3 regions of the Brevibacillus nitrificans genome follow, and region 3 is predicted to be linked to each of the others. Evidence: riboswitches for the same ligand, from Rfam matches in the RefSeq annotation. Region 3 holds a riboswitch; each other region holds the start of a gene.

Region 1 (10,047 bases), 1.5 Mb from region 3:
TGGCACAATACGCGTACCTGATGCTCCAGACCGGTTACGAAGAAAAAGCGAAACACCTCCTTGCGCATGCCCAATATCTGGGGCATGATGATGAGACAGTCCTGCATTATCAATACTTTTTTCAGCGGGCATACGAACAGCCGATGGAGCAGGAAGAAACGATTCGCAGTTACGTTAGAGTAGCGGGCAATCGGGTAGACAAGCTGGTAAAGCTCGGACTTCTGGCTTTGGATCAGGAGGCGTATCGGGAAGCGCGGGCCTATTTTACCCAAGCCTATCGAATGAACCCGTTGGATGAGCATTTGGTTCAAGTATTAGAGCGGCTGGATAAGCTCATTCATCCCATGAATTGGCCAGAGCGCATCCTGCTAAAAACGGGAGGACCGTCTGTCTGGTGGATCATGCTGATTCTTTGCCTATATATCCTTGCAAAGCTGCATTGGTACTCCAGTCTCATGGCTGTCGGGATTTTTGCCATACTCGTATGCGGTTACTTCTGGTTCTCACCTTTTCTGTACAAATGGACATGCAAAATGGCACGCAGAGGATGAAACAAATGAAGATAGACATTTTGAAAAATATGATCGGCAACGAACCGAAAAATGCCTCAGCGTGGTTCTTGCTGGGATTGGAATATACAGAGCAAGGAGAGAGGGGAGAGGCACTGCTGGCCTTTACGCAGGCGTTGGCTTACGGGGACGAGGGTCTAAAGGATCAGATCGTGATCGAGCTAAACAAGCTGAGTACACAAATGCCAAAGCGCAGCTCGGGAAAAGCCAATGACGGTGGAACAAGTACACAGGCGCCTGTAAAATCCAGCGTCACCATGCGCGTCATTGAGGGGGGGAAAAATAAAAAGGGAGAGAGCCATGTCACCGTGCTCGACAAAGCGGCTCGCTTCCTGGATGTAGGAGGGCTGCACGATGTGAAGGAAGCCATCCGGATGAAAATGGTTCAGCCTTTTTTGACACCAGAATTATACGACCGGTACGGGATTCGTGCAGGCGGCGGTGTCCTGCTATACGGCCCCCCTGGTTGTGGGAAGACTTTTTTGGGAAAAGCAACCGCAGGTGAATGTCAGGCAAAGCTGTTTCACGTACAAGTGGCAGATATCTTACATACGCACGTGGGTGCAAGCGAACAGAACATCCGAGCCCTGTTTGATTCAGCACGGCAGCAGAAGCCAGCAGTGCTCTTTTTGGACGAGATGGATGCCATCGGGTACCATCGTGGGAAAGCATCGTCACCCTGGATGAGAGGGATCATCGATCAGCTCTTGTCTGAGATGGACAGAGCGAGCATGCGTGCAGATCGGCTCTTGGTGATGGGGGCAACCAACATGCCATGGGATGTAGACCCTGCGTTTCATCGTCCGGGCCGCTTTGAGAAAATGGTGTTCGTCGGACCGCCTGACAGAGCAGCGCGGGAGACGATCTTTCAGCTTAAGCTGGATGGCAGACCGGTAGAGCCTCTGGATTATGCCCAGCTGGCGGCCTGGACGGAGCTGTACTCCGGAGCAGATATCGAGTATGTCGTGGAGCTCGCCACGGAGCAAGTGCTGCATGACATCCTGGCAAAAGGAACCGAGCGTCCCATCCGGATGAGCGATCTGCGGGAGTCAATAGCCGCCACTCGTCCTACGACAATTGAATGGCTGCGTACGGCGAAAAACTATGTAAAATACGCCAATGACGAAGGGCTTTACGATGGAGTCGAGCATTTTTTGGCGGAGCAAAAAAGAATATAGCAATGGTAAAAACCGTTCAGGAAGAAATTTTCCCGAACGGTTTTTGTATGTGAACTTTACGTCTTAGAGCATGTGCAAAAGAGGGGAGGTCTTCTCGATGACGTCCCAGGACATCCCGCGTGCTTTCAGTTTGGTTAAAAAGGGGATGGGATCAATCAGCTCAGGCGGAATGCAGCCTGTAGTTGTCAACAGTCCTTCCGCTATCATATCAACAGCCACGACAGGGGGGATACCGGTCTGCCAGATCGTCGCTTGGAACTCCGTTTTGTAAAAGACCTCATCGTGATTGGCGATCGTGTAGACGTAAATATCTTTTCGCTTGTTATCCTTCTTCCCTTTGACAAGAGCTCCTACACTGGAGTATCCGTGTATTTTGCCAGCGAGATCAACTGGCTTGGGCATCGAAGTCACAACGACATCGCGAGGGGCGACACGCACGCCCTTTACCTCGATCTCCTCGTCGCTGTCCAGCCCGAGGTAACGCAAGACCTGCAGCGTATTTACAAAGTCAGGGTGAAGCGCGTATTTGAAATCGACATACTTGCAGCCTTTTGCACGACCGATGGTTTCACCGAGCGTGGTCGGTTCCTCATGCTCTACGTGATAGCAGTCCAGCCACCCGATCGGCTCCGGGAATTCAAACTCTTCCTTGTTGGCAAATGGTGTAGGCAAATACTGCTCGCCTTTTCCTGCCGTCCAATAGTTCGGCTTGGCCAGACATTCCTGGATCGCCGTCTGCGGACTGAAATAGGAGCAAAAGCCGTCATAATCTACTACGGAGTTGTCTCCATCGCGAATGAGGATGGCATCGACCTCATCCAATTGATCTACGGCATAGCGGGCAGCGATATTGGAAAAGCCGGGATCGCAGCCAAGCCCCATGATTCCGAGGATGCCTGCCGCACGAAATTGATCGTTCCATGCCAGTTGCTTGCGCAGCCATTGTGGTCCAGAGGAAGCTGTATCGATGTAATGAGTCTTGGTGTTCAAGCACGCCTTCATGACGTCGAAATTATTTTCTGGCAAACCGATATGAAGCAGCAGGTCGATCTCGTCCAAAATGGCTTGCACACTGGACACATCCCGGGCATCTACTCGTTTGACCAGGATTTCTACATCCGTCTCCCTCCGCAGTTCAGCGGCCAGCTCTTCAGCAGGTCCCGTAGCAATATCTGCCAGAACAAGCTTTTTTACATAGGGTGATTTTATAAGTTCGCACGCACTTACTTGTCCTACTCCGCCTACACCTAAAATTGCGACTCGCATAGAGTCCTCCTCCTAATGGATATCCATCTGCTATCTTCGCATTCGAAACAGCCATTTTTGCAAAAACAGATCAATGGTGGCGGGGCGCACCGAAACCTCCAGGACCGGATCGATGGGTTCACGGGGACGCAGTCGAAGTCTCATGACAAACCTCCTTGGTCAGAAACTAGCGGAGAAAAAGCCTCCTTTCGTACATGTATATGAGGTCCCCCCGACGTCCCATGCGCAAGGAATAACTCAACCAGAGAGGACATGCTACTAGTAGCGGGAAGTGGCTGTCGATTCATCTGGATCCAACAGAAAAAAAGACAAAAATTCGACATTTCTTGACGGGACTACTTGATAACCAGCATGTTTTCTCTAATAATAACGGTGTGAACATGAATCGCAGCTGAGAAAATGATCGAAAGGAGGCGGGATCGTACATGGATTCGATGACCTTTGTGCTGTTTGGTGCTACAGGAGATTTAGCAAAGCGGAAGATTTATCCTGCCTTGTACAATTTGTATCTGGATAAAAAGCTGCCAGCTGTATTTTCTATCGTGGGTGTTGGCAGGAGAGGCTTGTCAGATGAAGAATTTCAATCGAGTGTGGCGGAATCGGTGCGTACCTTCTCGCGGCGCTCTCAGGTGGAAGCGCAGCAGATAAACGCATTTCTCGAAGCCTTTTGCTACTGCTCCGTTGATGTGACGGACCCGAAAGAGTTTCTGCCACTGCAGGAGCGGGTGAAGGAAAGAGAAGCCGCTTTGGACCTACCGGAAAATCGGATGTTTTACTTGTCTGTGGCGCCGGAGTTTTTCGAGGTGATCGCGTCGAACATCAGGGCATCTGGACTGGGAACGACGAAAGGCTGGAAGCGCCTGATTATCGAAAAACCATTTGGGCACGATCTTGCATCCGCCAGACAGCTGAACGAAAAGCTGGGTGCCTCCTTTGAGGAAGAAGAAATTTATCGGATCGACCATTATTTGGGCAAGCCGATGGTACAAAATCTCGAAGCGTTGGAATTTGCCAATCCAGTATTCCAAGCTTTGTGGAACAACCAATATATCGCCAATGTGCAAATTACCGCAGGAGAAACCGTCGGTGTAGAAGAACGGGCTGGGTATTATGACCATACGGGTGCCCTGTTGGATATGGTGCAAAATCACATGCTGCAAATGCTGATGATGACAGCTATGCACCTGCCAAAACGCATAACGGCAAAGGAGATTCGTGGAGAAAAACGAAAAGTAATGGAAGCGGTACGCCCTTTGCGAAAAGAAGAGGTCAGCCAGCATGTGGTTCGCGGACAATACGGAGCAGGAGAGCTGCACGGCAAGCCGGTAGTCGGTTATGTGGACGAGCCTGGAGTCAGCGAGGCATCCAAGACCGATACTTTTGTAGCCGCGCGCGTCTGGATTGACGATCCCTTTTGGCAGGGGGTGCCATTTTACATCCGTACAGGCAAGCGGATGAAGGAAAAATCGACGAGAATCGTCATCGAGTTTAAAAACCCGTTGGAGAAGCTGTACCGCCATCGGCAGGAGAAGCCCGCACCGAACTTACTGATTATCAGCGTGAATCCGGACGAGGGCATTGCTTTGCAGGTCAATAGTAAGAATCCAACCAATAGCGGCAAAATAGAGCCGGTCACCGTAGACTTTTCTGCAGGCACCAAGGATGTGCCGGAAGCCTACGAGCTGCTCTTGTTTGATGCGCTGAGAGGGGATTCGACGTACTTCGCGCACTGGAAAGAGGTCGAGCTGTCCTGGATGTGGGTAGAACCGATTATGGCTGCCTTCCGTGAAGACCTTGTTCCGCTGCACGTGTACCCTGCGGGGATGTACGGACCTGATGCTTCAGCCGAGCTGCTTTTGGCAGACGGATTTCAATGGTGGCTGGACAAAGCCCCGGAGAGGGAACCGATCACGAGCCATTCGTAGGCAATCGCCTGCGCCTGGCGAAAAAAGGAGCGATCTGCGATGCGTTTTGGCGTCATAGGTACCAACTGGATCACCGAGGAGTTCATTCGTTCTGGGAAGGAAGTGGAAGGTTTTTCTCTCACCGCTGTGTACTCTCGCACAGAAGAGCGGGCAAAGGAGTTCGCCGAAATGATGGGCGCTCCCCATCGTTTTACGGATATCAGGGCGATGGCCGAAAGCAAGGAGATCGATGCGGTCTACATCGCCAGCCCAAATTCCTTTCATGCGAGACAAGCGATCCTGTGTATGGAGCATGGACTTCACGTGCTGTGTGAAAAGCCGTTTGCATCAAACGCAAAAGAGGTTAGTGCGATGCTGGCGGCTGCCGAACAAAACGGGGTTCTCCTCATGGAAGCAGTCAAACCGACGTTTGCCCCCAACTTCCGCGCGATCCAGGAGAATCTTCCTAAGCTCGGGAAAATTCGGCGCTATTTCGCAGCGAATTGCCAATACTCCTCGCGCTATGATGCCTTCAAGTCAGGTACCGTGCTCAACGCATTTGACCCTGCCTTTTCAAACGGGGCACTGATGGATATCGGGGTCTACTGTCTGTATCCGCTCGTTGTCCTGTTTGGAAAGCCCGACTCGGTAAAAGCGGAAGCGGTCATGCTCGAATCCGGCGTAGATGGTGAAGGAAGCATCCTCATGAAGTACGAAGATAAAGAGGCTGTGGTCATTTACTCCAAAATTACAGACTCCTATCTGCCAACCGAAATTCAAGGGGAGCTGGCTACGATGGTCATCGACAAAATCAATCACCTGAAAAAGATTGAGATCCGCTACAGGGATGGCAGAGTCGAAGATATCACCCAGGAGCAAACGCCCAAGCTGATGCATTATGAAATCCGAGAGTTCATGGAGCTTGCCAAGCGTGGCGAACGGCAATCCGCGACGAATTCCCATGCAAGCTCGCTGTACACGATGGAAATCATGGACGAAGCGAGAAGACAAATCGGTCTCGTTTATCCGCCAGACCTGCCCGGTGCTGAAGACTAGCACCAAGCTTTTGGAGGTGTCTGTTTGAATTTTCAGATTCGTACGTAGCTTTGGTCCAACCATACTTTGATTTGGAGGATGACATGCATGAAAATGTACGATGTAACGGGTGCTGTTTATGAAGGGATGACGGTCTACAAAAACAAGCCGGAGAAGCAGCCCAGAATCAACCCGGTGACCAATGGATATGTGACCGAATCAAGGATTGAGCTGGATGTACATACAGGAACTCATGTAGATGCTCCTCTGCACATGGTGACGGATGGGGCTACGTTTGAATCTATTTCATTGGAAAAGCTGGTAGGAACCTGCAAAGTACTGGATCTCACCCATGTGCAGGACAGAATCGGACGCGCCGATCTGGAGGCATTTGAGATTGGGGCCGGAGATTTTCTGTTGTTCAAAACGAGAAATTCCTGGGAAGAAGCCTTTGATTTCGAGTTTGTCTTTTTGGCAAAGGATGGAGCGGAATATTTGGCGAATCTCGGTGTGCGAGGCGTAGGGACGGACGCACTGGGGATCGAGCGAAGCCAAGAAGGGCATCCGACCCACAAAACACTGTTTGCCAGCGAGATCATTATCATCGAAGGCTTGCGCTTGAAGGAAGTGCCGCAAGGGGAGTATTTGATGGTTGCGGCTCCGCTCAAGCTAATGGGTACAGACGCCGCACCAGCACGGGTCTTGTTGCTGGATGGGGTCACGATTTCTTAAGGGATAGTCAGCAAGGAGCGTTGGTTGTTTATTTTCGTCCAAAGAAAGAGGGGTAAGAAACATGATCACACGTCCAATGCAAGACGAATACATCGCCTACTACGGCAGGTATATCGATCTCGTGCCAGATGGCGACCTGGTTCAGCTGCTAGCTGCTCACATACAGGAAACGACCAAACAGTATTCGGCACTCACCAAGGAACAGGAGGAGCATCGCTACGCTCCAGGGAAATGGTCAGTAAAAGAAGTGCTGGGACATCTCATCGATACCGAACGAATCATGAGCTATCGACTGCTCCGATTTGCCAGAGCAGATGAAACAGGGCTGGCAGGCTACGACGATGAAGCGTATGTGGCACAGGGCTCGTTTTCATCCCGCTCAGTGAGCGATCTGTTAGAGGAATACCAAGCCGTTCGCCTGGCTACGATTGCCTTGCTTAAAGGCTTGCCGGAAGAGTCCTGGATGCGGAAGGGAACGGCCAATAACAGCGTGATTTCTGTGAGAGCGTTGGCGTTTATCATCGCGGGTCACGAGCTGCATCACCGCAGCATTCTGGTGGAAAGATACGGGGTATAGGCTGTAAGCGGCAATTTTTTAAAGTCAGTGGAATAGCGTGAATTTTTTGTTGACGGATGGGGTGGAATTTCTTAGAATAGTCCTCAATAGCATAAAACGTTCTTATCCAGAGAGGTGGAGGGTCTGGCCCTATGAAGCCCGGCAACCGTCATGCAACAGATGACAAGGTGCCAATTCCTGCGAGACGATGGTCTCGATAGATAAGAAGCGGGTCATTCGTATACGATATTACGAACCTTCTTCTTATCGAGGAAGGTTTTTTATTTTTTGAACTACATAGGATGTTTTCTTATCCAGAGAGGTGGAGGGACTGGCCCTATGAAGCCCGGCAACCGTCATGCAGCAGATGACAAGGTGCCAATTCCTGCAGGATGTCTACGTCCTGCGAGATAAGAAGAAGGGATCGACCAACCAACCTTCTTCTTAACCGAAGAAGGTTTTTTCTTGTTCGGCACTACTACAGATGGGGTGAATGAGATGAGTACAGGGGTCGTAAGAGTAGGGTTGTTGGGTTTGGGAACAGTTGGGGGCGGTGTCATTAAAACCATTCGTTCGCAGCAGGAAAAGCTGGCGTCTCGTCTGGGGAAACGAATCGAGATCGTCAAAGCGCTGGTGCGTGACTCGGAAAAGGAGAGAGCCGTACATTTGGATCGCTCCGTTTTGACCACGGATTTTGAAGACGTGTTGAAAAGCGATGTCGATATTGTCGTTGAAGTCATGGGCGGTGTCGAGCCTACGTACGATTATGTGCGTGCGCTGATCGAGAAAGGCTGTCATGTCGTCACAGCCAATAAAGAGCTGCTCGCAAAACGAGGAACAGAGCTGGTGGACTTGGCGAACAGGCACCAGGTGCATCTGGCCTATGAAGCGAGCGTAGCAGGGGGAATCCCGATTCTGGGGGTCTTGCGCCAATTCCTGCGCACCAATGACATTAGCGGCGTTCGCGGCATCCTCAATGGAACGACCAACTTCATTCTGACAAAAATGGAGCAAGAGCAGCTCTCGTATCAAGAGGTATTGAAGCAGGCTCAGGAGCTCGGCTATGCCGAAGCAGACCCGCGCTCAGATGTGGAGGGCTTCGATGCGATGTACAAATTGTACATCCTCGCGCAATTGGTATATGGCGAATCACTCCCACTGGCAGAAGTAAACCGCAAAGGGATAGCGGATTTGACGGCTGGGCAGATCCGCATCGCAGGTGAGCTCGGCTACCGGATCAAGCTGATCGCGCAAGCAGAGCAAACAGGAGAAGGCATCCGTCTTTCCGTGGAGCCAACCATGCTGCCACTCAGTCATCCTTTGGCACAAATTCAGGACGCGTTTAACGCCGTTCAGCTGTCTGGAAATATTGTCGGGGATCTGCTGTTTACGGGGAGAGGAGCAGGCGAGCTGCCGACAGCGAGTGCAGTCGTGGAAGATTTAGCGTATTTGCTGACCCAGCCATTTACCCCGCATCCTGTATGGAAGGAAAGAGAAGGGGGCGCGGAAACGACGCAAGAGACGGAAGCGAAGTCCTTTTGCTATGTGGAAGGGACTGGACCTGCAGCTACTCCAGATCGGGTTCTTCACTTCTTGCGCTTGGCAGGTGTGGAAGTGCACAAGCTGAAAGTTCAGTTCGACTTGGGGGGAGTCCTGCGCGCTGGCTTGATTACGACGGGCTTCACGGATGAGCATTCCGACCTCCTGCGGTCCGACTTTGGGTTACAGGTGCGATGTTTCCCATTGCTTGGCTCAGTGGAGTAAGATTGCTTCGCCTCATGCAAAAAAAGGCTGTGGAGAAAGCCTCCACAGCCTTTGTCGACTGATTCAAAACCTTATCGCTTGGAACGGATGTATTCCGAAAGCTTCTGCAAGCCCTCACGCAGCATTTCTGTCTCGCAAGCGTAACCGATTCGCAGATAGCCTTCCATATCGAAGCAAATACCGGGAGTCAGGAAGGCGCCTGTTTCCTTCAACAATCCTTCGCAGAAATCGACGGAGGAAATCGGCAAATCATATTTGAGCATCGCGGTGGTACCAGCGCGTGGCTTGACGTACGTAATGGCAGGCTCATTTGCTACCCATTCATCCAAGATTGCCAGATTGTCTTTAATGATTTTTCGATTGCGGGTTAAAATCCGGTCGTAGTTTTTCATGGCATGGACAGCCAAAAGATCATCCAGCATGCCTACGCTGATCGTGGTGTAATCCCGATGCTTGATGCACTCCTCAATTACGTCTTTCGGAGCTGCGATCCAGCCGAGACGCAGTCCTGCCAAGGAAAGAACCTTTGACATGCTGGAAGTGCTGATTCCTTTTTCGTACAGGTCAGCGACAGAAGGGACGACGAGATCATCATCCTGCAGCAGATTGCGGTAGACCTCGTCGCACAGTAGGTAAGCGCCGCAGGAGCGGGCGATTTCCACGATTTGCTCCAAGGTATCTCGCTCCATGAGTGATCCGCTTGGGTTGTTCGGGTTGTTGATGCAGATGAGCTTCGTATTTTCCCGCACGAGCGAGCGCAATTCATCGAGATCCGGCAGGAAGCCGTTTTCTTCCTTCAAATGCAGCAAATCGACGGTGGCACCGAACGATTTTGGTACGTCATAGATTTGCTGATAGGTCGGATGGACGGAAATCACATGGTCGCCAGGCTTTACGAGCGAGTAAAAGACCAGGAAGTTGGCAGCGATCCCGCCATTCATGACGAGCACTTGCTGCGCTTCAACCGTCGTGTACAGCTGGGAAACCAGTGTGCGGAATTCCGGCGAGCCTTCAATATGTCCATACGTCAGTTTTTTAGAAGC
Region 2 (10,047 bases), on a different contig from region 3:
AATGACGATCGTCTCCCCTGTACCCGTGTTTGTGAGAACATACGCATTGGTTTGAAAATCTCCGAGCGGAAAGACTTGAATCGAAAGTTGTTGCTCGCTCATAGGAACCTCCTTATATTTTTGATACGATAAGAAAAAAGCTCTTAGGTGGTGGAACGTATGCGTTCTATGTACGGCGTAGAAATTCAAATACCAGCGGGAAAGCTGCCGGGGTTCTATGCTCAAGTCATACATAAAATTGGCGATCATGTCAATGTATTTGACCGGGATCAATTGCTTTTCATCGTGGAAAACGAGGACGAGCGCGACAAGCTGGAAGAAGTATTGCGCAAGCCCAATATGCTCAAAGACGTGTTCCCTCTTCTCCTCATGCCTTCGACCGCAAAGATCGAATCGCTGGAGGACAGAGGCTTCATCAGTCAAAACGAGCATCTTTATCTTTATGCAGATCGTATCGCTGTGTTCACGCTGCCAGAAAATCTCGGTAGTGAACCGGATCGATGGGCAGCGCACGAACAGCTGAGAGAACATCTGGTAGGCCAAATTCCCGGCTCCCCTGCGGCTCCCGCTCCTTCCTACATCATCGACAGCTCCCTGACTGAACTGGTGGAAGGGATTGCACGGGCTTACCAGGTATCTTTGCAATGGATCCATCGAGAAGAATAAAGCCACTCGAAGCGCAAATGATTACTGCATAAAAAAGGAAGGTGCGTTCCTAATCGAACCACCTTCCTCCTTTCGCATTCGCTCTAAAGTTTGTCAAAGCGCATCCAGGCCACCTGGTTATTGGCGAGTCCAAAGCTCGCCTTGCAGCTTTTTCCCTGATAGATGACTTCCTTTTCGCCAGTTCCCATCCCGTATAATTGGGTCAGCTTTTCGGAAGCGTCATATATGGCCAGCCCTCTGATCGTCTTAAACTTCTGCGCATCCTCCTGCGGCACTCCGCTGAGCATGATGGATTGAATCTGGCCCTTCTGCACTTTCAAAATGAGCTGGGTCCGGTCGATCAGCAGCATCCCCATGACGGCGTCTCCCTCTCCTGCCGCCATTTGTTCCACCGTGTAGGTCTGCCTCGTCACCATATCCATGAAATCAGCCTTGGTCGGCTTTAGAATGTCGATTGCTTCCTTGACGTTTTGACCCAGATAGACACCACCTACACCATACTCTTTTGGATTCTCTGCATCAAATTCATTCCCAGAGCATGCCTGCAGGAAAAGAACTGCCAATACGAACATCACCATCATTGGAACATATCGGGTATACTTCATGACGCCCACCTTTTCGCCAGTATGTACCCCGCTATCTTACCGCACTGCTGTCTATGCGGCAAGAATCGTTGTTATCTCCGTGGCCCCGTCACTTTTTCCCGCGGGCGATTCGGCGGTTGGTTGCTATTCATGCTCTGCTTGTAGCCCTCTACAATTTTCAATAGGGAAGCGAAAAATGGCGAGCCAAACACGGCTACGATTCCCCAGATCCAGGTTCCCAGCTCCCACGAATGCTCCACATAGGCAGTCTTTGCTCCAGTCAGGATGAGGGCAGGGTCTATACCCATCACCCCGAAAATGATGCCCGCAGCTACAACAGAGATGAGCAGATTGAAAAAGCGTTTGTAGTGATTCAGCCTGGCTGCCTGATTCACATCCTCCCAGCAATCCTCCTTGGGCTCGTAATCCGTTGCCAGAAATGGAACGACCGACTTGCACGCCTCGGTTACCCCTGCTGCTGCACTGGATACCGCCGTTACATAAATAAGAAACGCTATCGATGAGTCCAAATTCACCACACCACTCCACCCCCTAGTACATTTGTATGGGAGAAAGCGGACAACTTGCAAAAAATCATGGACGAAACCGTTTTCCTTGGGCGGATTTTAAGGTAACATGGACGCATACCACCATTTTAAGGAAAGGGGTTTTTTCTATGTCTAACAGCTCTTACATCTGGGATTCTTACGATCTGGTACGCAACATCACCCTGTCCGCATTGAACAGTGTTTCTGAAGAGGTGGCTGACGTCATACCTGAAGGCTTTAACAACAACATCCGCTGGAACTTCGGGCACATCCTGTTTACCCAAGACTTCTTCATGTACGGCCCAAGCTGTCCGAACTTGCCTGCAAACTATGCAGCCCTGTTTGCACCAGGCACCAAGCCTGCAAACTGGGAAGGCGACGTTCCTTCCTTGGCGACTCTCGCGGGGCAATTGGAGGAGCAAAAGGCTCGTCTCAAAGAAACCTTTGCTGATCGTTTGGATGAAAAGCTGTCGCAGCCATTCCAGCTCGGTAACAAAGGAACCATGAACACTATTGGCGAACTGTTTACTTTCTCCTTGTTCCACGAAGGAATGCATATGAACGCGCTGGGTGCTTTGAAGAAAGCAACTACTACAGGAAAATAGGCATGTCTGCAAAGCAAAAGCCCGGGAGTACGATCCGGGCTTTTTTTCTTTCCTGGGTTAACCGCGCTTTCCGCAAAAATGAAACCGCCCCCAAGAAGGGAGCGGTCCTTGTCGAGCCCAATTGCTTATGGGGTTTTACCGGTTATTCTCTTTGGCACTTCAACCTCCACGAGAGAGTTTGCTTTACCGTAAGAATCTAGGCTGTTCCACCAACGCGACTTTCGCCGACTGCTTGTTCATGTGTATCCACGGATATTCGCCTCCTGCAAGGCTTTACGCCGTTTAAACCATGAATCATCGGGCTCGACAAACCTATTATGATCCCATTTCTCCAAAGCTATACACCTTTTTTACAAAAGATCGGCAGCGAGCTGTGCCAGCACGCTCCGCTCGCCTTTTTCCAGCTTGATGTGCCCCGCCAGCTTTTGATCCTTGAACAGCTCCACGACATAGGTTAAGCCATTGTTGCTCTCATCCAAGTACGGATGGTCAATCTGTTCCGGGTCTCCCATCAGCACGATTTTAGAGCCATCGCCAACGCGGGTCAGGATCGTTTTCACCTCATGCTTCGTCAGGTTTTGCGCTTCATCAATAATGATGAACTGACCTGGGATAGAGCGCCCCCGAATATAGGTCAATGCCTCTACCTGCAAGCTCCCCATGCCCGCCAAAATTTTATCCAAATCTCCAGGACGTTTCGTATTGAACAAGTATTCCAGATTATCGTAAATCGGCTGCATCCACGGCCTCAGTTTTTCTTCCTTCTCGCCGGGCAGGTAGCCGATGTCTTTTCCGAGTGGAACAATCGGTCTTGCAACCAGAAGCTTTTTGTATTTTTGCTGATCCTCAATTTGCAAAAGTCCTGCGGCCAATGCCAGCAGGGTTTTTCCTGTTCCGGCCTTGCCAGTCATGGTGACCAGCGGGATATCGTCTCGAAGCAATAGCTCTGTCGCCATTCGCTGCTGAACATTCCGTGCTCGTATTCCCCAGATCGGGTCGTCATCCGACACGAGCATCTCCAATGTTTTGCCATCTGGATCGACCTTGCCGATCGCGGATATCGATGGGTTGATCTCATCCTTTAATACCAGGAATTGATGAGGATAAAACCGGTATTTTGGGAAACAAGAGGCAAGCTGCAGCCTTCGCGTCGCATAGTAAGATTTAATGATCTCGGAGGCGACCATCATTTTCTGATACCCCGTATAAATGCTGGAGAACTCACCTACCACGCGATCAGAAAGGAAGTCTTCCGCTGTCAGGCTCAGCGCATCTGCCTTGACACGCATCAACGCGTCCTTGCTGACGAGAATGACGGGGCGGGGGTTGGGAGAAAGGTTTTCTTCTTCTTGCAGATTCAATGCGACAGCGAGGATGCGATTGTCGTTCGTCATTTCGGTAAACTGTTTTTGCAGCTGATGCAGCGAAGAATGATTCAGCTCCACTCGGAAGAGCCCGCCCGTTTCCAGCGTGATCCCTGTGTGCAAGTGTCCCAGCTCACGGAAGCTGTCAAAAAGCCGCGAAACGTACCGTGCGTTGCGGCCTATTTCATCCATGTACCGCTTTTTGGAATCGATTTCTTCCAACACCACTGCGGGTATAACAATTTCATTGTCGGCGAAGGAAAACATCGCCCGTGGATCTTGCAGGAGTACGTTGGTGTCCAGTACGTAGATTTTCTTCAAAATCTCGCCTCCTATTACCCATCTTATATACCCTATGCAATTTTTGGAGGGATGCTCTGGTGCGGCGACGTGATGTACTACAGTTTATGTTGACGGATACACAGATAGACGGACCTTTCCCAGAATGAAAACAAGCTGGCTGGAACAAAATACTCGTAACTGCTGGGAAAAGGAGAATGCCTGTGAAACGGACTGTTACCTACTACCTTGGTATTTGCGTGTTGCTCACCGCATGCATGTCAGGCAATAAACCGCCGGCCAACCAGGCTGCGCCACCGCCCAACCAACAAGTGCCCCATACGCAGCGCGTTCAGCAAACCGCGCCGCAGCCGACGTATAATCAATCCTCGCAAGCGACAGCGGATCGCCTCGTTCAGCTGGCGACTCGCGTGAAAAAGGTAAACGGTGCGACTGCTGTCGTAATCGGAAAAATTGCCGTCGTAGGTATCGATGTGGATGCGAGTCTGGACCGGCCAGAAGTGGGTATCATCAAGTACACTGTAGCTGAAGCGCTCAAGGAGGATCCTCAGGGGGCAAATGCGGTCGTAACGGCTGACCCTGATATCGTCCAGCGCCTCCGGGAAATGACGGCAGACATTCGCCGCGGCCATCCTGTTTCCGGTTTTGCCGAAGAACTGGCGGATATCGTAGGACGCATCATTCCTCAACTGCCTCGAGATGTACGCCATCGTGAGGAAACACCTTCACAAGAAAATGAGCAGCGCATCAACAAAAGCAACAACTCGCATCCAACCGGGAACAAGAACATCAACGTCAATCGAACAGGTGCACCTTAAACGCATGCAGCAAAAAAAAGGCATTCGCCCAGGCTTTTACGCCCGGGAGAATGCTTTTTCTGATGGCGCCGCCGCCTTCAAAGAAGGCAGGGAGTCCAATGCTTGCTGCAGATCCAAAATCAAATCATCCACATCTTCGAGTCCAGCCGATAGACGGATCAGCCCGTCGGTAATCCCGCGCTGTGCTCTTTCCTCTGCTGGCATCGAAGCATGGGACATCGCTGCCGGGTAGGAGAGAATCGTTTCAACGGCACCCAGGCTCACAGCGACGATCGGCAGCTTCACCCGATCAAAAAGCGCTTTTGCCCGTTCGCGGCTCCCTACGTCAAAGGAAAGCACCGCACCATGACCACTGGCTTGCGCTTCCTGGATCTCATGGCCAGGATGCTCAGCCAAGCCCGTGTAATAGACGCGCGTGACGGCAGGGTGTGCCTGGAGCCAATGCGCGATTTTTTCTGCCGTACGGGTGCTGACATCCAGACGCGCTTTTAATGTTTTCAGACCGCGCATGACCAGCCAGCAGTCCTGTACGCCGAGAATCGCCCCCATGCCGTTTTGTATAAAGTAGAGCTGCTCTCCCAGCGCTGCATCGCGTGTAACAGCCAAACCAGCTACGACATCACTGTGACCCCCGATAAATTTTGTCGCGCTGTGAATGACAATATCTGCCCCCAGCTCCAGCGGGCGCTGATAATACGGGGTCAAAAATGTGTTATCCACGATGACCAACAACCCGTTTTCTTTCCCAATTTGACACACAGCCGATAGATCTGTCACCTTCAGCGTTGGATTGGACGGTGTCTCCAAATAGATGCCCTTCGTCGTCGGCTGGATCGCAGCCCTGACGGCTTCTGTCTGCGTAGAATCGACGAACGTGACAGTGATCCCCATGCGGGACAGCACTCTCGTCAAGAAGCGGAATGTGCCGCCGTAGACATCCTCTGCTACGACGACATGATCTCCAGCGGAAAAAAGCATGAACACGCTGGAAATTGCAGCCATACCGGAAGCAAAAGCGAAGCCTCTCTCTCCGCCCTCTAGACCTGCAATCGCCTGTTCCAAGGCTTCGCGAGTCGGATTGCCGGACCGTGCATAATCGAATTTGCCTGGCTGATCCAAATCAGCCTGATGAAACGTAGAAGCCTGGTAAATCGGTACCGACGACGCGCCTGTAGCCGGATCAAAGCACGATGTGCCATGCAGCACTCTGGTTGCAAAATTCATCGTACACTCCCCCCAACCGTCAAGCTCGCATCCAGCGCCTGGCACAAGTCTGCAATCAGGTCATCCGGATGCTCAATGCCTACAGACAGGCGGAGAAGACGGTCGCATACCCCTACATACTCGCGAATCTCCAGTGGGATGTCCGCATGTGTCTGCGTCGCCGGATATGTACACAACGATTCAACCCCACCCAGACTTTCTGCAAAGGATACGATTTGCAAATGCTTCAAAAACGGCTTCACCTGATCCGCTGAGCGTACCCGGAAGGAAACCATGCCACTAAATCCACTCGACTGCTTCACCTGCACCTCGTGTCCCGGATGATCCACCAGCCCAGGATAAAAGACTTCCGTTACGGCTGGATGCTCTTTCAGCTTGTTCGCCACGGCAAAGGCATTGGATTGATGGCGTTCCATGCGCAGTGCCAGAGTCTTCATCCCCCGAAGCAGAAGCCAGCTGTCCTGTGGACCTAAAACCGCTCCGATGGAATTGTGCAAAAAACGGATTTTTTCCGATAACTCTTGCCCTTTTGTTACGATCAGACCTGCCAGCACATCATTGTGTCCACCGAGATACTTGGTCGCGCTATGCAGAACGATATCTGCTCCCAGTTCAAGTGGGCGTTGACAATAGGGAGTCATGAACGTGTTGTCTACGATGGTCAAGAGACCGTGCCGTTTTGCAAGCAGCGCCACTTCTCCAATATCCGTAATCTGAATCAGCGGGTTTGTCGGTGTCTCCACAAAAATGGCTTTGGTTTCAGGCTTCACAGCTGATTCCAGCTCTGCCAAGTCACGCAAATCTACATACGAGAACGTCAATCCGTAACGGGACAAAACCTGTTCAAACAGTCGATATGTCCCCCCGTACAAGTCTAGTGAGACAATCAAATGATCGCCTTGGGAAAACAAGCCCATGACGGTGTGGATGGCCGCCATTCCGGAAGCACACGCGAAGCCGCCATCGCCTGATTCCGCAGCCGCAATCGCCTCTTCCAGAACCACACGTGTGGGATTCGCTGTTCGCGTATAGTCAAACCCTGTGCTTTCCCCCAACGTCGGATGGCGATAGGCCGTTGAATAGTAGACGGGGAAATTAACCGCCCCCGTCTTTTCGTCTTTCCCTACGCCCGCTTGAACAAGTTTTGTTTCCAAATGCATCTGTTTTCTCTCCCTCCAATAGTGTAAGAGGGGCATGAAAAAAAGCCCCTTTCCTCTGAAAGAAGGCTTTGATTACGTCGCCGTAAGCAAGACCTTCTCATCTTTCAGAGTTTGATAACTCTGCAGGAATTAGCACCATTATCTCCCTGTATATTACAGGTGATTGGTTGCCGGGCATCATCGGGCCAGTCCCTCCGCCTCTCTGGATAAGAAGATTGCTATTCAATTTGATTGATCCTAATACTAACGGATGGGCATCTTCCTTGTCAACAGGATTTTCCACCTAGCCCCTTCGCTAGTTTGCGTTTTTCAAGGCTTCCATCACTTGATTGTCCAGCTTGGCCGCTGCATTTTTATCGTATGTCTTTTCGTATTGCGGCTCTACAGAAATACGAGAACCATAGAACATGATGTCCCGCACTGCTTCAATGGCTATTTCCACCATAGCCAGCTTGAGCGGAACACCTTCGAGCCTTTCCGATTTCACGACCGCCTGACCGTTGATCGCATAAGAGGAGCCAGCACCGATCAGATGCAAAACAACCTGCGGCTCTTTTGTAATATTGGTTAAGATGCGCGATCGGTTATCCACAGCAAAGCGGATCAAATCGCTAGACGCCGCATAAGTCCAGGACAAGGAACTGAGGGCAGGAGAACCCGACTCGTGATCGATGGTAGCCAGCGTGACAAAACGCTCCTTTTGCAAGAGCCCATACAATTCTTCTGACAGGGATCGGGAAACGGTTTCAGCCATTTTGCTTGCCTCCTTGTAAACGTAACGTACGCTTATTGTACCCTCCTGGAAAAGGATTAGGCAAACGTTTCCTCTTTGTCTTGCTTCTCCCTCTTTTTTTCCCTAAACTGGAAGAAATCCAAACGACTGAGAAATGGAGGTTACCTGATGACTCCCACTGACCGCTTGCTTACCCAAATTGACCAGTTGCTGCAGGAAATCAAAGAGGTGCGCAAACTAAACGAGCGTATGGATAAAATCGCCATGTTTCTCGAAGATATACGTCTCGCAGATATCGTCCAAAACTATACAGCCCCGCGCAAGCTGCTCTGGATCAATTTCCTCGCAGGTCTTGCCCGGGGTCTGGGTCTGACGATAGGAACGGCCATCGTGCTTGCGCTGCTTGGCTCGCTCCTGTCTCAGTTCTTATCCATACCGATTATTGGCGATTACATAAAAGACTTGGTAGATTACGTACAATCCTACAAGCAGCCGTAAGACCCATGATTAATCGTCGTCACGGTCTTTCCGGGCATCATCATCACGTTCGCGATCATTCTCCTCGGCATTTTGCTTCGACCACTCGCCCTGCTTTTTCCAAAAGCCATACGCATTCCCATTCGGATAGTGGTCAAGCTTCCCTTTTTCCTTTTTATCCTTTGCTTCGTCCTCATCGTCGCGTTTTTCTGCTTCCCGCTTCAAAATGTCAGCTAAGCCCTTGATGTTGTTTGTTGCGAACGCAGCCTGTTTCACCAGCTTATCGTTGACGTACAGCTCCAGACGAACAGCATCCTCCTGAAAGCTCAGGTTTTTCAGAGGAAGCTTGAGTGTGTATTCCCCTTTGTCATTTGGCTTCACTTCTTGCTTTTTGCCATCCAGCTTCGTCACCATCAGCTTGATGCCACTATTCTTGGCCCAGCCTACGACATTGCCTTTCACTTGGATGCTTTTGGTTTTCATATCCAGAGCGGCTGCCCCGGATAGCGCGTAGGTTTTCACTTCTTCTTTGGCTGGCTGATTGATAACCTCGATGTTCAATGTCTCGGAATCACGCTTTTCATCGTCCACGTAAACATCGAGCGTAGCCTTGCCTGTCGTGCCTTTGACGTTTTTCAGCGTAATGCTGTAGCTGCCCACACCGTCCCACAGCTTTTTCACTTTCCCTTCGCCTTTTACCCCATCGATCGTCACGACAACTTTATCTACATCCTGCTTGACGATCCCTTTGACTTTCAGCTCCCCTTTTTTCGCGTCGAGCACAGCCAAGCTATGTATGATCAGTTCTGCTTCTTCCTCCGCTTGCGGGATTACCTTCACTTTTTCACTATCCACCAGCACACTGCCGGCGTACGCACTGACCGTAACGTATTGCTCACTTGCTGTGTCTTGAGAAGCAAAGGTCACGGTAAAGGAATGCTCGCTAGTCGGAACGACCTCGATATTATCGCCATTCGGTTTTTTCACAACGACTTTGGTCACATCTTTTGTCACGATGCCTTTGATGTACACCTTATTGCTTTTGGTTTGCCCACTGACGCTGACGATCTCCTCTTTTTCATCCGTAAAACGAACCTCCAGCCAAATATCGCTGTAGTATTGGTTGTAAATTCGCTCCCACTCATCTTTGTTCTCTTCCATATATGTTTGCAATTTTGTATTCAGTTTCAGTTCATCCACGATGATGTACAGATGCTCCGCCTGAGTTTTGAGCAGCATGTTCAACGTTTCCGGATCGTTTTTCGCCAATTCTTTCAGGTTGTAGCGGGTGACTTCCTTTCCTGCCTCGTTCATGACCACTTTGGTTGCACTCGGTGATCCAAACGAGCTGGCATTCGCGAAAATCGGAGTCAATGCCCCAATAATCCCTGCTGCCGCCACTACCGCCAACACAGGCTTTTTCGTTATCTTTTTCATAGTAGTTCCCCCTCTTCGTATGCCAATAATCCCCTGCTTGACGTAAAGCACATTTACAGACGATATACTCGTTCAATAGGTTGCATAAACAAGAAAACCGCTTCTTTAGGCCTAGAAAGGAAACGTAAAAA
Region 3 (10,047 bases):
GTACATCTGAACGATTCGCTATATCCAACCGGATCCTTCCGCGACCGTCATGCGAATATTGGACAAGGCGAGATCGGGGACGCTGCCTTTGCTGCTTTTTTGCGGACACCCGAATTGCAAGACTTGCCCCTCGTGCTTGAAACACCGAAGCAAGGGGAGGAAGGCCATCGCGAGGAGATCAAACATGTGCAAGCATTAATCGATCAGTGGCAGGGATGACCGACATGTGGTACAGTGTGAGTTGGAATGTGGTCCAAGAGGAGGAGTATTGATGAAGAAACGGATTAAGGTCACGATCACGGATTTTGAGCCGATCAAACAAAACCTGAACGATCCTGAGGAGCTGTCTCTTTACGAAGCTGCCAATGGAAATACATATGACGCCGAAATCGAGCATGACGGGTATGCGGTAGTGGACCTTTCGGAAGATAACTATCTCGAACTGGCTCCAACGGAATACCAGCTCATGATCGAGGAATGGACAAATGCAGGAAAAATAGGAGAGCTGACGCTGCAAACCAAGTCCGATCCGGCAGATGACAAAGCGCTGCTCTATCGCATGGTAGATGAGGCTGAAAATGAAGCGCAGGCACCGGTTTCGCTGCCCAAGCAAGTCGTGGAGCTGGTTAGCAAGACGTGGTTTGGAAAGAAACAAAAAGCGGATGTGGATGCGTAAAGCATCTCGATCAAAGTCAAACGAAGCAAGGAGCGATCATTATGGTCGCTCCTTTTCTATCTGTCTGGCACTTGATCGCGGGAAAGAAGACTATCGATAGTGAATATCGTACGTCGTTTTCAGTACTCCTGAATCAAATCTTTTCAGATCCTTCAACTCCAGGGTCAGGCGGGGCTTGAGACTTCCGAACATGGGTACTCCTACGCCCACCAGGATCGGGTTAACCTTCAGAACGAGCTGATCGATAAGCTGCTTTTCCAGCAAAGCGCCTGCGAGCTCTCCTCCGCCGCACAGCCATAGTTTCCCTTCTTCTTTTTCCTTCAAGTGTTGGATGAAGGCGACAGAATCCCCGCGAACGAGTTCGACCTCATCGTTTGAGTCAAACTGCAGAGAATTGGAAAAGATGTAATGCTTGAGCCCTTTGTATCCAGGCTCACCTGGCTTTGCACCGAATTGAAACCCGTATTCATACGTTTTCCTGCCCATTAATACCGCGGTGTATTGCTGAATATCCGCTAAAAAGTCCGGCACATGATCGCCTTCAAACAGGAAGAGTGTTTGGTCGATTTTTCCTTCCTGCATACCGGGATCGGCAATGAAGTAGTCAAGTGAAACTGCTACGTGATAAACAAGTGTCGCCATAGGAACGCCTCCTTTTATTCCGACACTTCATTCTACGTGCAATATTATGGAAATTCAATAAAGAGACGGAGCCTGGCAGCAGGCTGCTTAGCGAGGTGGTGGTTGGGATAGGCATGGAAGTTACTGGTTACATTATAGGGAGACTTCATGCTGCAGGAGAAAATAGCCAATGCCATATCAAAAGTTCCAGTCAGCTGATAGTAAACCTCGTTATTCCAAAGGGCAAATATCCGTATTTGGAATCAACTCAATCTATCCCCGCACTCCGTGGATTGCAGCTTGGTGGTCTGCTGCCTTTCCGGGATTTGGGCACATGTACATCGGCAAGTACCTGCACGGTTTCCTGCTGATTATCTGGGAGCTGGTGGTCAACAACCAGGCTCATATAAACATGGCCATTGCCTTATCGTTTCTTGGCAGGTTTGAAGAAGCAAAGGCTCAAATCAACCAGAGCTGGGGCCTTCTTTATGTGGCCGTATTTGTGTATAGCATCTGGGACAGTTACCGTTGCGCGGTTGAAATCAATAAAAGCCATTCTTTGGCTGAAATCGAAGACGCACCGATTACCCCATCAGCTGTTAGCTTTTTCGACGTGATGATTCTCGAGAAGAAACATCCTTGGGTAGGATTGGTTTGGTCCGCCTTATCACCTGGGTTGGGCCAATTGTATGGCGGCAGTACGGTAGTGGGCACATTCCTTTTGGCCTGGTGGATCTATGTTTGCTATAAGTCCGAGGCTATACGTGCCTGGCTCCATTCGTTTCTCGGAGATTTTAGCAGCGTGCCTGGTATAGTGGATTGGCAGTGGTTTCTTTTTTTACCTTCGATGTATGCTTTTGCAATCTATCAGGCGTATACCGCGGTAAATGAAAGCAATACGTTATATGATATTGAACAAATCCGATTTCTCAGAGCGAGGGCTGAACAGTTGTCACATCTACCCACAGCACAAAACGATGCCGTTGTACAAGTAATCGCCACATTTGAACATTCGCCCTTTGTGGAAATCGTTATCCACGATATAGAGAAGCTGGGAGTACCACCGCAAAATATCGTTGCTTTGCCTATGGAAAATCTTGAGTCTCAAACCCATATTATTGACTCTATCCATCGGGTGGATGGGAAAAGTATTCTGGATGGAGCCATGATGGGTGCCACAATCTTTGGGGTGCTAGGAGCCATCTATGGATTTGTCCTGTACTGGGGACCCATTATTTGGGGGCTGCTTGGCTTAGTAGGGGGATTCTTCTTGGGATTTATCATAGAGCTCTTGCTCCATAAAAAGAAAATGAAATTTGTTTCGAGTCGGAAAAGCGAGGTTCTTGTAGAGGTAACATGTCCTGCTGCTATGCAGGAGGCGTTGATCAAACTGCTGAAATCGCGTCGGGCAAATGGTTTCGTGATCGTGCCGCAGCGTTTCACATGAAAGAAAAGAGGATTCTTTTCCTGAGAAAGAGGCTACTGAAATAATTCGGTAGCCTCTTTTTCATGCGAGCTGGATGAGCGAACCTAGGGAAAGCGAGAGACATGGGTGAAAAAATGTAGCACCTATACTAGAATCGTTACGACAAAAGAAACGATCCATATGCCAACACTCAGTAGGCAGTATCTCCAGGGACTCGAGGCCTTTCGGGCGAAAAGAAAATTGGCTCCGCAACCAATGAGAAAGTAAAACAAGATGATCCAATACCCCAAGGGGCTGGGACTAGGAGCCTGACTACCACTAAGCGCACCACCCGTCATGAGGACAAAAATAAAAACGTAAAAGCCTGCAATCCCAAGGAGAACATTTAATGCAGCAGCAGATAGCTTCATCCACACAGGGATTCACCTCGCTTTCGTTGTTATCTGTTTGACGCATAAACATACGAAATGTTGTTAGGCGTGTAACGCGAAAAACCGCCGTCCCCAGCGAGTGGGGAGCAGCGGTTTTCATTTTCCAATATTTGTCTCTTACATTTCTTCCGGGGCAGCCAGACCGAGCAGGCGCAGACCTTCCTTGAGTACGGCTACTACGGCTGCAACGAGCTGGAGACGGGAAGCCTTGATGTCTTCTTCCTCCGCCAAGATGCGGACATTGGCATAGAACTTATTGAACGATTGAGCGAGGTCGATCACGTATTTCCCGATTTGGGAAGGATCGAAGTTGTCAGCGGCGCGTTCGATGACTTCCGGGAATCCGTTCAGCAGTGTAATGACTGCCCAAGCCTCTTTGCTATCCAGCGCGCCCTCTGCCAATGCAGCAGATGCAGGCTGGAAGTTGCCTCTGCGCAGCAGGGAGCAGGCACGCGCATGGGTGTATTGCACATATGGGCCGGTCTCGCCTTCAAAGGTCAGCATTTCTTCCAAAGAGAAATTGATGTCGTTCAGGCGGTAGTTTTTCAGGTCGTGGAAAATGACCGCGCCGACGCCCACTTGACGAGCGACTTCTTCTTTGTTTGCCAGCGAAGGATTTTTCTCCTCGATCACTTTCTGCACATCCGCGATTGCTTGGGAGAGCACTTCCTCCAGCAAAACAACCTTCCCTTTCCGGGTGGACATTTTTTTACCGTCCTTGAGCATCATCCCGAATGGCACGTGATGCATGTCGCGCGCCCACGCATAGCCCATTTTTTCCAGAACTTTATACAGCTGCTGGAAGTGGAGGCGCTGCTCGTTTCCTACGACGTATACGGCTTTCGCAAAATCGTAGCTCTCGTGGCGATAGAGGGCCGCAGCCAAATCGCGTGTTGCATACAGGGTTGCGCCATCGGATTTTTTGATCAGGGAAGGAGGCATGTCGTACTCGTCCAGGCTGACGACGAGCGCGCCGTCGGATTCAGTCAAGAGACCTTTTTCCTCGAGCAAGGTAACGACACGATCCATCTTGTCATTGTAGAAAGCTTCTCCGTTGGTGGAGTCGAAGGAGACATTCATCAGGTCGTAGATCTTCATGAATTCCTTCAAGGATTCGTCGCGGAACCATTTCCACAGGTGCAGCGCTTCTTCATCGCCGTCCTCGAGCTTTTTGAACCATTCGCGTCCTTGGTCTTCCAGGGAAGGGTTGTCCTTGGCTTCATCGTGGAAGCGAACGTAGAGCGTCAGCAGCTCCTTGATCGGCTCCGCTTTCACTTTTGCTTCGTCTCCCCACAAACGGTACGCCACGATGAGCTTGCCGAACTGCGTGCCCCAGTCGCCCAAATGGTTGATGCGAACGGGCTGGTAGCCTTGCTTTTCCATGATGTTGGCGATCGCGTTACCGATGACGGTCGAACGCAGGTGGCCCATGGAGAATGGCTTCGCGATGTTCGGGGAGGAGAGGTCGATCGGGACCTTGCGTTCTTGTCCGATGTGGCTGTCTCCATAGGCACTTCCTTGAGCGAGGATGGTGCCAATCACTTGCTTCGCAACAGCTGCTTGATCGAGGAAAAAGTTGACGTAGGGACCGACTGCAGTCGATTCACGCAAAGGGTCTCCACTGATTTTCTCTGCCAGCTCTGCTGCGATCATCGGAGGAGCTTTACGCAATGCTTTTGCTAATTGAAAGCAAGGGAACGCGATATCTCCCATGGCAGGGTTTGGAGGTGTTTCCAGCATGCCGTATACGGTTTCTTTTGGAAAGTTTTCTACCCCTTGCTGTGCGAGGGCGTCGGCGATTTTTTCCGCCACTTGGTGTTTGTAGCTCATGTGAATCTCCTTTCTGATTGGAAAGAGGGTGGGTGCTCCAAATAAAAAAACCTCTACGTCTCCTGTAAGAAAGAGACGAGAGGTTGTGCTCCCGCGGTGCCACTCCTGTTGTTTTTGCGTGAAAGCAAAAACCGCTTGACCTGCTGTATCGGGCAGTCCCGGCGTTTCCCTACACGATCTGCAAATCGCAAATGTTCAGGACGCATCTCCGAGGTGCGTTTCCTCTCATGCTCTGCATCGGGCTTTCACCATCCCCGACTCGCTAGCGTCATTCGCATGAGGTACTTTCCTCTTCAACGATTCAACGATATCTCTAGCATTATAACTGGTGAGGCTGCACTCGCGCAACTCACTCTTCCGGTTTATTTAAAATCTTGTCCAGCTGTGCGAAGTATTCTCTCGTCAGCTTTTCCTTTTCCTCGGCACTCATGTTTTCTGCATTCATCCATTGTTCTTTGAATTGCTCGAGCTGTGCCAGCATAGCCAGCTCTGCTGCAGCATCTTCTTCCAGATCGTAGTTCTCGGATGGATCGAAGGGGATCAGCCGGTTGTCGTTTCCGCTGCGCAGGTATGGATTGCGCCAATGATCGGGAAACTGGTAAGGCTGCTCGCCAAACATCAGTCCGAGCACTTCGTCAGAATCGAGGGGAAGAAAATAGTCGTAATCATCTCGACGTCCACCTGCGGATAAATTGAGATGGGAAAGGAAGTAATGCAGATAATGGTCACCCGTCTCCCGGTTTTTCACGATGGAGTAAGTCTCAAATTCACTTTGCTCCAGTTCCTTGATTTTTTCGAGAGACGATAAAAATTCGTCTTTTTCACGGGCATCTAGTGTGTCCACAGCGTTTCGCTCCTTTGTATTGCCAAGCCGCGATACATGTCATTTTTGCATTCAGTATAGCAAAAGCGCTTTAGAGTGACAATGAACGGAGGTTTTTTCGATCCAGGCAAACGCAAAAAGAGCCTAGAGGATCTAGGCCCTTTTCATACGCTATGACTAGCAGTCTTCGGAGCACCCAACAATTACCAGCAGGATAAACAGTACGAGCACCAATGCGAAGTTGTCACCAAAGAATCCGCCGCAAAAAGATGTACTCATGTTTGTTTCCCCTCCTTTCCGTTATGCTCTAGTCTATACACGAACACACAGATTGGCGTGGGCGAATGTCTAGATCAACCAAAAATGGGCGCATTCTTTTGAGACAAGAGTAAATATTAGACAAATTCTCAATTGACGAAGAGACAGGGGGGTGATAAGATACTTGCAAACATTCATGAAGTTTGACATTTCAACTCCATAACCATGTACGACTCTTATCCAGAGAGGCAGAGGGACTGGCCTGATGAAGCCTCGGCAACCGGTAGAAATCCGGTGCCAATTCCAGCAAAGCTACGGCTTTGAAAGATGAGAGGATGACTCAGGCGCTTCTGTATTTCGCGGACAAATCCTCTTCTACTTAAGAAGGGGATTTTTTTGTGCAGATAAACATGGATAAGGCTTTTATCCGGTATACGCACAACTAAGTGAGACAGGAAGACTTGCAACTACAACAGGGCAGTGTATGAAACGGCTAAGAAGAGGCCGAAAAGGAGCAAGCTGATGAAACCAACTTTTCGCGAGCAGCTTTCCCGAAAAATTCTGATTCTAGATGGCGCAATGGGAACCATGCTGCAACAGGCAAACCTGACAGCCGAGGATTTTGGCGGTGAGGAGTACGATGGCTGTAACGAGCTGTTGAATTTGACAAGACCGGATGTGATTCGTTCCATCCATGAAAAGTATTTGGAGGCAGGCGCAGACATCGTCGAGACCAATACCTTTGGCGCGACTTCTGTGGTATTGGCTGAGTACGACGTAGCCGATAAAGACCTCGAAATCAATATAGCGGCAACCCGGCTGGCGAAGGAAGCGGTGGATGCCTACTCGACTCCAGAATGGCCGCGCTACGTGGCAGGTTCCATGGGGCCGACGACTAAAACGCTGTCTCTGACAGGCGGCGTCACCTTTGAAGAGCTGGTGGAGTCCTACTATCGCCAAGCCAAAGGGATGATTCTCGGTGGAGCCGATGTGCTTCTTTTAGAGACCTCCCAAGACACGCTGAACGTGAAAGCGGGGGGCATCGGGATCCGCAAAGCGTTTGAAGAACTGCAAACCGAACTGCCGATCATGCTCTCGGGAACGATCGAGCCGATGGGAACTACCCTCGCCGGACAAAACATTGAAGCTTTCTATTTTTCCCTGGAGCACTTGAAGCCGGTTTCGGTCGGTTTGAACTGCGCGACAGGCCCGGAATTCATGCGTGACCATCTGCGTACGCTGTCCGGCTTGGCGGAATGCGGCGTCAGCTGTTATCCGAATGCTGGGCTTCCGGATGAAAACGGTCATTATCACGAAACTCCCCAAGGCTTAGCGGCCAAAATGCGCGCGTTCGCTGAGCAGGGTTGGCTGAACGTAGCGGGGGGCTGCTGCGGTACGACGCCAGAGCATATCCGCGCAATGGCAGAGGCGCTAAAGGATTGCAAGCCGCGTGAGCAAGTGAAGGAACCGGTCAGCGCCGTCTCTGGCATCGAAGTGGTTTACGTGGAAGACGACAATCGTCCGTTGCTCGTGGGAGAGCGTACCAACGTCATCGGCTCGAAAAAATTCCGTGACTTGATCGCGGCAGGTCAGTACGAGGAAGCATCCGACATTGCCAGAGCACAGGTAAAGCGTGGAGCCCACGTAATCGACATCTGCTTGGCTGACCCGGACCGGGATGAATACGAGGATATGGAAAAATTCCTGCAATTCATCGTAAAAAAGGTGAAGGCGCCGCTGATGATCGACTCCACCGATGCAAAAGTGATGGAGCTGGGTCTGCGTTACTCCCAAGGGAAGGCCATTCTCAACTCGATTAACCTCGAGGATGGGCTGGAGCGTTTTGAGGAAGTCGCACCGCTCATTCACAAATACGGTGCAGCAGTCGTCGTCGGGACGATTGAAGAAGCCGGGATGGCTGTAACTCGCGAGAAAAAGCTCGAGGTTGCCAAGCGTTCCTACGATATATTGGTAAATCAATACGGAGTAAAGCCGCAGGACATCATTTTTGACCCACTGGTATTCCCTGTCGGAACTGGCGATGAGCAGTACATCGGTTCTGCTAAGGAAACGGTGGAAGGGATTCGTTTGATCAAACAAGCGATGCCGGAGTGCAAAACCATTCTGGGTGTCAGCAACGTATCCTTTGGATTGCCGGCAGCAGGTCGGGAAGTGCTGAATGCCGTGTTCCTGTACCACACGACAGTAGCAGGTCTGGACTACGCGATCGTCAACACGGAAAAGCTGGAGCGCTATGCTTCGATACCGGAAAATGAACGGAAGCTGGCCGAGGCGCTGTTGTTCGAAACGAATGACGAAACGCTGGCCGCCTTTACGGAGTTTTATCGTCAAAAGAAGAAAGAAGTGAGCGTAGAGGTCTCCAAGCTGACGCTGGAAGAACGCCTGGCACGCTATGTCGTCGAAGGCTCCAAGGATGGTCTGACGGAAGACTTGAAGCTGGCTTTGGAAAAATATGCACCGCTGGAAATTATCAACGGACCATTGATGACGGGAATGGAAGAGGTCGGTCGCCTTTTCAACGGCAACCAGCTGATCGTGGCAGAGGTGCTGCAGAGTGCCGAGGTCATGAAGGCATCGGTATCGTATCTCGAACCATTTATGGAGAAATCCGATGCGGCAGCGAAGGGCAAGATCCTGCTGGCAACGGTAAAAGGCGATGTACATGACATCGGCAAAAACCTGGTGGAAATCATCTTGGCGAATAACGGCTACGATGTGGTGAACCTCGGGATCAAAGTCCCGCCTGAGCAGTTGATCGCAGCCTGCCGCGAACAAAAGCCGGATGCGATCGGTCTGTCCGGTCTTTTGGTGAAATCCGCACAGCAGATGGTCATTACGGCGCAGGACTTGCGCGATGCAGGAATTGACGTACCGATGATGGTAGGGGGCGCCGCGCTGACTCGGAAGTTCACATCCAACCGGATCGCGCCGGAATACCGCGGGATCGTGCTCTATGCAAAAGATGCGATGGATGGTCTGGACCTCGTGAACCGACTGCAAAATCCGGAAGAGCGCGAACGCCTGGTGGAGGAGCAGCAAAATCTGCTAGAAGCAGTCGCCACCGCCCAACCTGTCGTCGAGGAGAAAAAACCAACCCTCCCCGCACGCTCGGCCGTGAGCAAAACCGTACCTGTCCAAGTTCCACCAGATTGCGAGCGCCACATTTTGCGCCAATATCCGATCACGCATTTGCAGCCGTACTTGAATCTGCGGATGCTGCTCGGCAAGCATCTCGGGGTGCGTGGAAACGTAGATAAGCTGATTGAATCCGGAGATGAGAAAACGCTGGAGCTGTACGGACTGGTGGAGGATTTGCTGAATGACGCCAAGCAGCAAGGCTCGATTTCCGCACACGGGGTGTACCAATTCTTCCCGGCGCAATCCCAGGGAAATGAGATTTTGGTCTACGATCCGAACGATCACAGCAAGGTGCTGGAGCGATTCGAGTTCCCGCGTCAGCCGGAAGAACCGCATCTGTGCCTCTCCGATTTCCTCCGACCTGTGGAGAGTGGAGAAATGGATTACGTCGGCTTCCTGACAGTAACAGCGGGCGGAGGCATTCGCGAGCGTTCTACCGAGCTAAAGGAACGCGGAGACTATTTGCGCTCCCATGTTCTGCAGGCACTCGCGCTGGAGCTGGCAGAGGCTTTCGCTGAGCGGATTCACCACATTATGCGTGATGTGTGGGGGATTCCTGACCCGGCAGAGATGACCATGCTGGAGCGATTCGGAGCCCGCTACCAAGGGATCCGCGTATCGTTCGGCTATCCTGCTTGCCCGAATTTGGAGGATCAGGCGCAGCTGTTCCGCTTGTTGCAGCCGGAAAATATCGGCGTTCAACTGACCGAAGGCTTTATGATGGAGCCGGAAGCATCCGTATCAGCGATGGTATTCGCACACCCAGAGGCTCGCTATTTTAATGCCGGACCGTCGGTGTTTGAAGTATAAACGGAATCAAAAG

The links. Region 3 has a riboswitch for S-adenosylmethionine ahead of metH (methionine synthase). Riboswitches for the same ligand answer to the same signal wherever they lie in the genome.
Region 1: another riboswitch for S-adenosylmethionine. It lies ahead of EDM59_RS01935 (homoserine dehydrogenase); the one in region 3 lies ahead of metH (methionine synthase).
Region 2: another riboswitch for S-adenosylmethionine. It lies ahead of EDM59_RS00560 (aminotransferase class I/II-fold pyridoxal phosphate-dependent enzyme); the one in region 3 lies ahead of metH (methionine synthase).

Annotation. Positions count from the first base shown of each region.
Region 1 is NZ_RHHU01000003.1:2,183-12,229, forward strand. Features, by position in the region: gene EDM59_RS01900 (tetratricopeptide repeat protein) at 1-551, shown strand, start outside; gene EDM59_RS01905 (ATP-binding protein) at 557-1,747, shown strand; gene EDM59_RS01910 (saccharopine dehydrogenase family protein) at 1,811-3,013, opposite strand; gene zwf (glucose-6-phosphate dehydrogenase) at 3,439-4,938, shown strand; gene EDM59_RS01920 (Gfo/Idh/MocA family protein) at 4,978-5,973, shown strand; gene EDM59_RS01925 (cyclase family protein) at 6,061-6,684, shown strand; gene EDM59_RS01930 (DinB family protein) at 6,746-7,261, shown strand; SAM riboswitch class I at 7,361-7,468, shown strand; SAM riboswitch class I at 7,548-7,657, shown strand; gene EDM59_RS01935 (homoserine dehydrogenase) at 7,739-9,004, shown strand; gene EDM59_RS01940 (aminotransferase) at 9,076-10,047, opposite strand, start outside.
Region 2 is NZ_RHHU01000001.1:111,139-121,185, forward strand. Features, by position in the region: gene EDM59_RS00515 (MBL fold metallo-hydrolase) at 1-102, opposite strand, end outside; gene EDM59_RS00520 (hypothetical protein) at 160-666, shown strand; gene EDM59_RS00525 (hypothetical protein) at 750-1,271, opposite strand; gene EDM59_RS00530 (hypothetical protein) at 1,343-1,789, opposite strand; gene EDM59_RS00535 (DinB family protein) at 1,927-2,403, shown strand; gene EDM59_RS00545 (PhoH family protein) at 2,754-4,088, opposite strand; gene EDM59_RS00550 (YhcN/YlaJ family sporulation lipoprotein) at 4,265-4,885, shown strand; gene EDM59_RS00555 (trans-sulfuration enzyme family protein) at 4,922-6,109, opposite strand; gene EDM59_RS00560 (aminotransferase class I/II-fold pyridoxal phosphate-dependent enzyme) at 6,106-7,269, opposite strand; SAM riboswitch class I at 7,364-7,482, opposite strand; gene EDM59_RS00565 (pyridoxamine 5'-phosphate oxidase family protein) at 7,565-8,023, opposite strand; gene EDM59_RS00570 (DUF5665 domain-containing protein) at 8,171-8,500, shown strand; gene EDM59_RS00575 (hypothetical protein) at 8,510-9,916, opposite strand.
Region 3 is NZ_RHHU01000003.1:1,498,642-1,508,688, reverse strand. Features, by position in the region: gene EDM59_RS09100 (deoxyribonuclease IV) at 1-219, shown strand, start outside; gene EDM59_RS09095 (hypothetical protein) at 272-676, shown strand; gene EDM59_RS09090 (dihydrofolate reductase family protein) at 767-1,318, opposite strand; gene EDM59_RS09085 (hypothetical protein) at 1,488-2,744, shown strand; gene argS (arginine--tRNA ligase) at 3,272-4,984, opposite strand; T-box leader at 5,053-5,290, opposite strand; gene EDM59_RS09070 (hypothetical protein) at 5,334-5,828, opposite strand; gene EDM59_RS09065 (YjcZ family sporulation protein) at 5,985-6,086, opposite strand; SAM riboswitch class I at 6,299-6,399, shown strand; gene metH (methionine synthase) at 6,588-10,034, shown strand.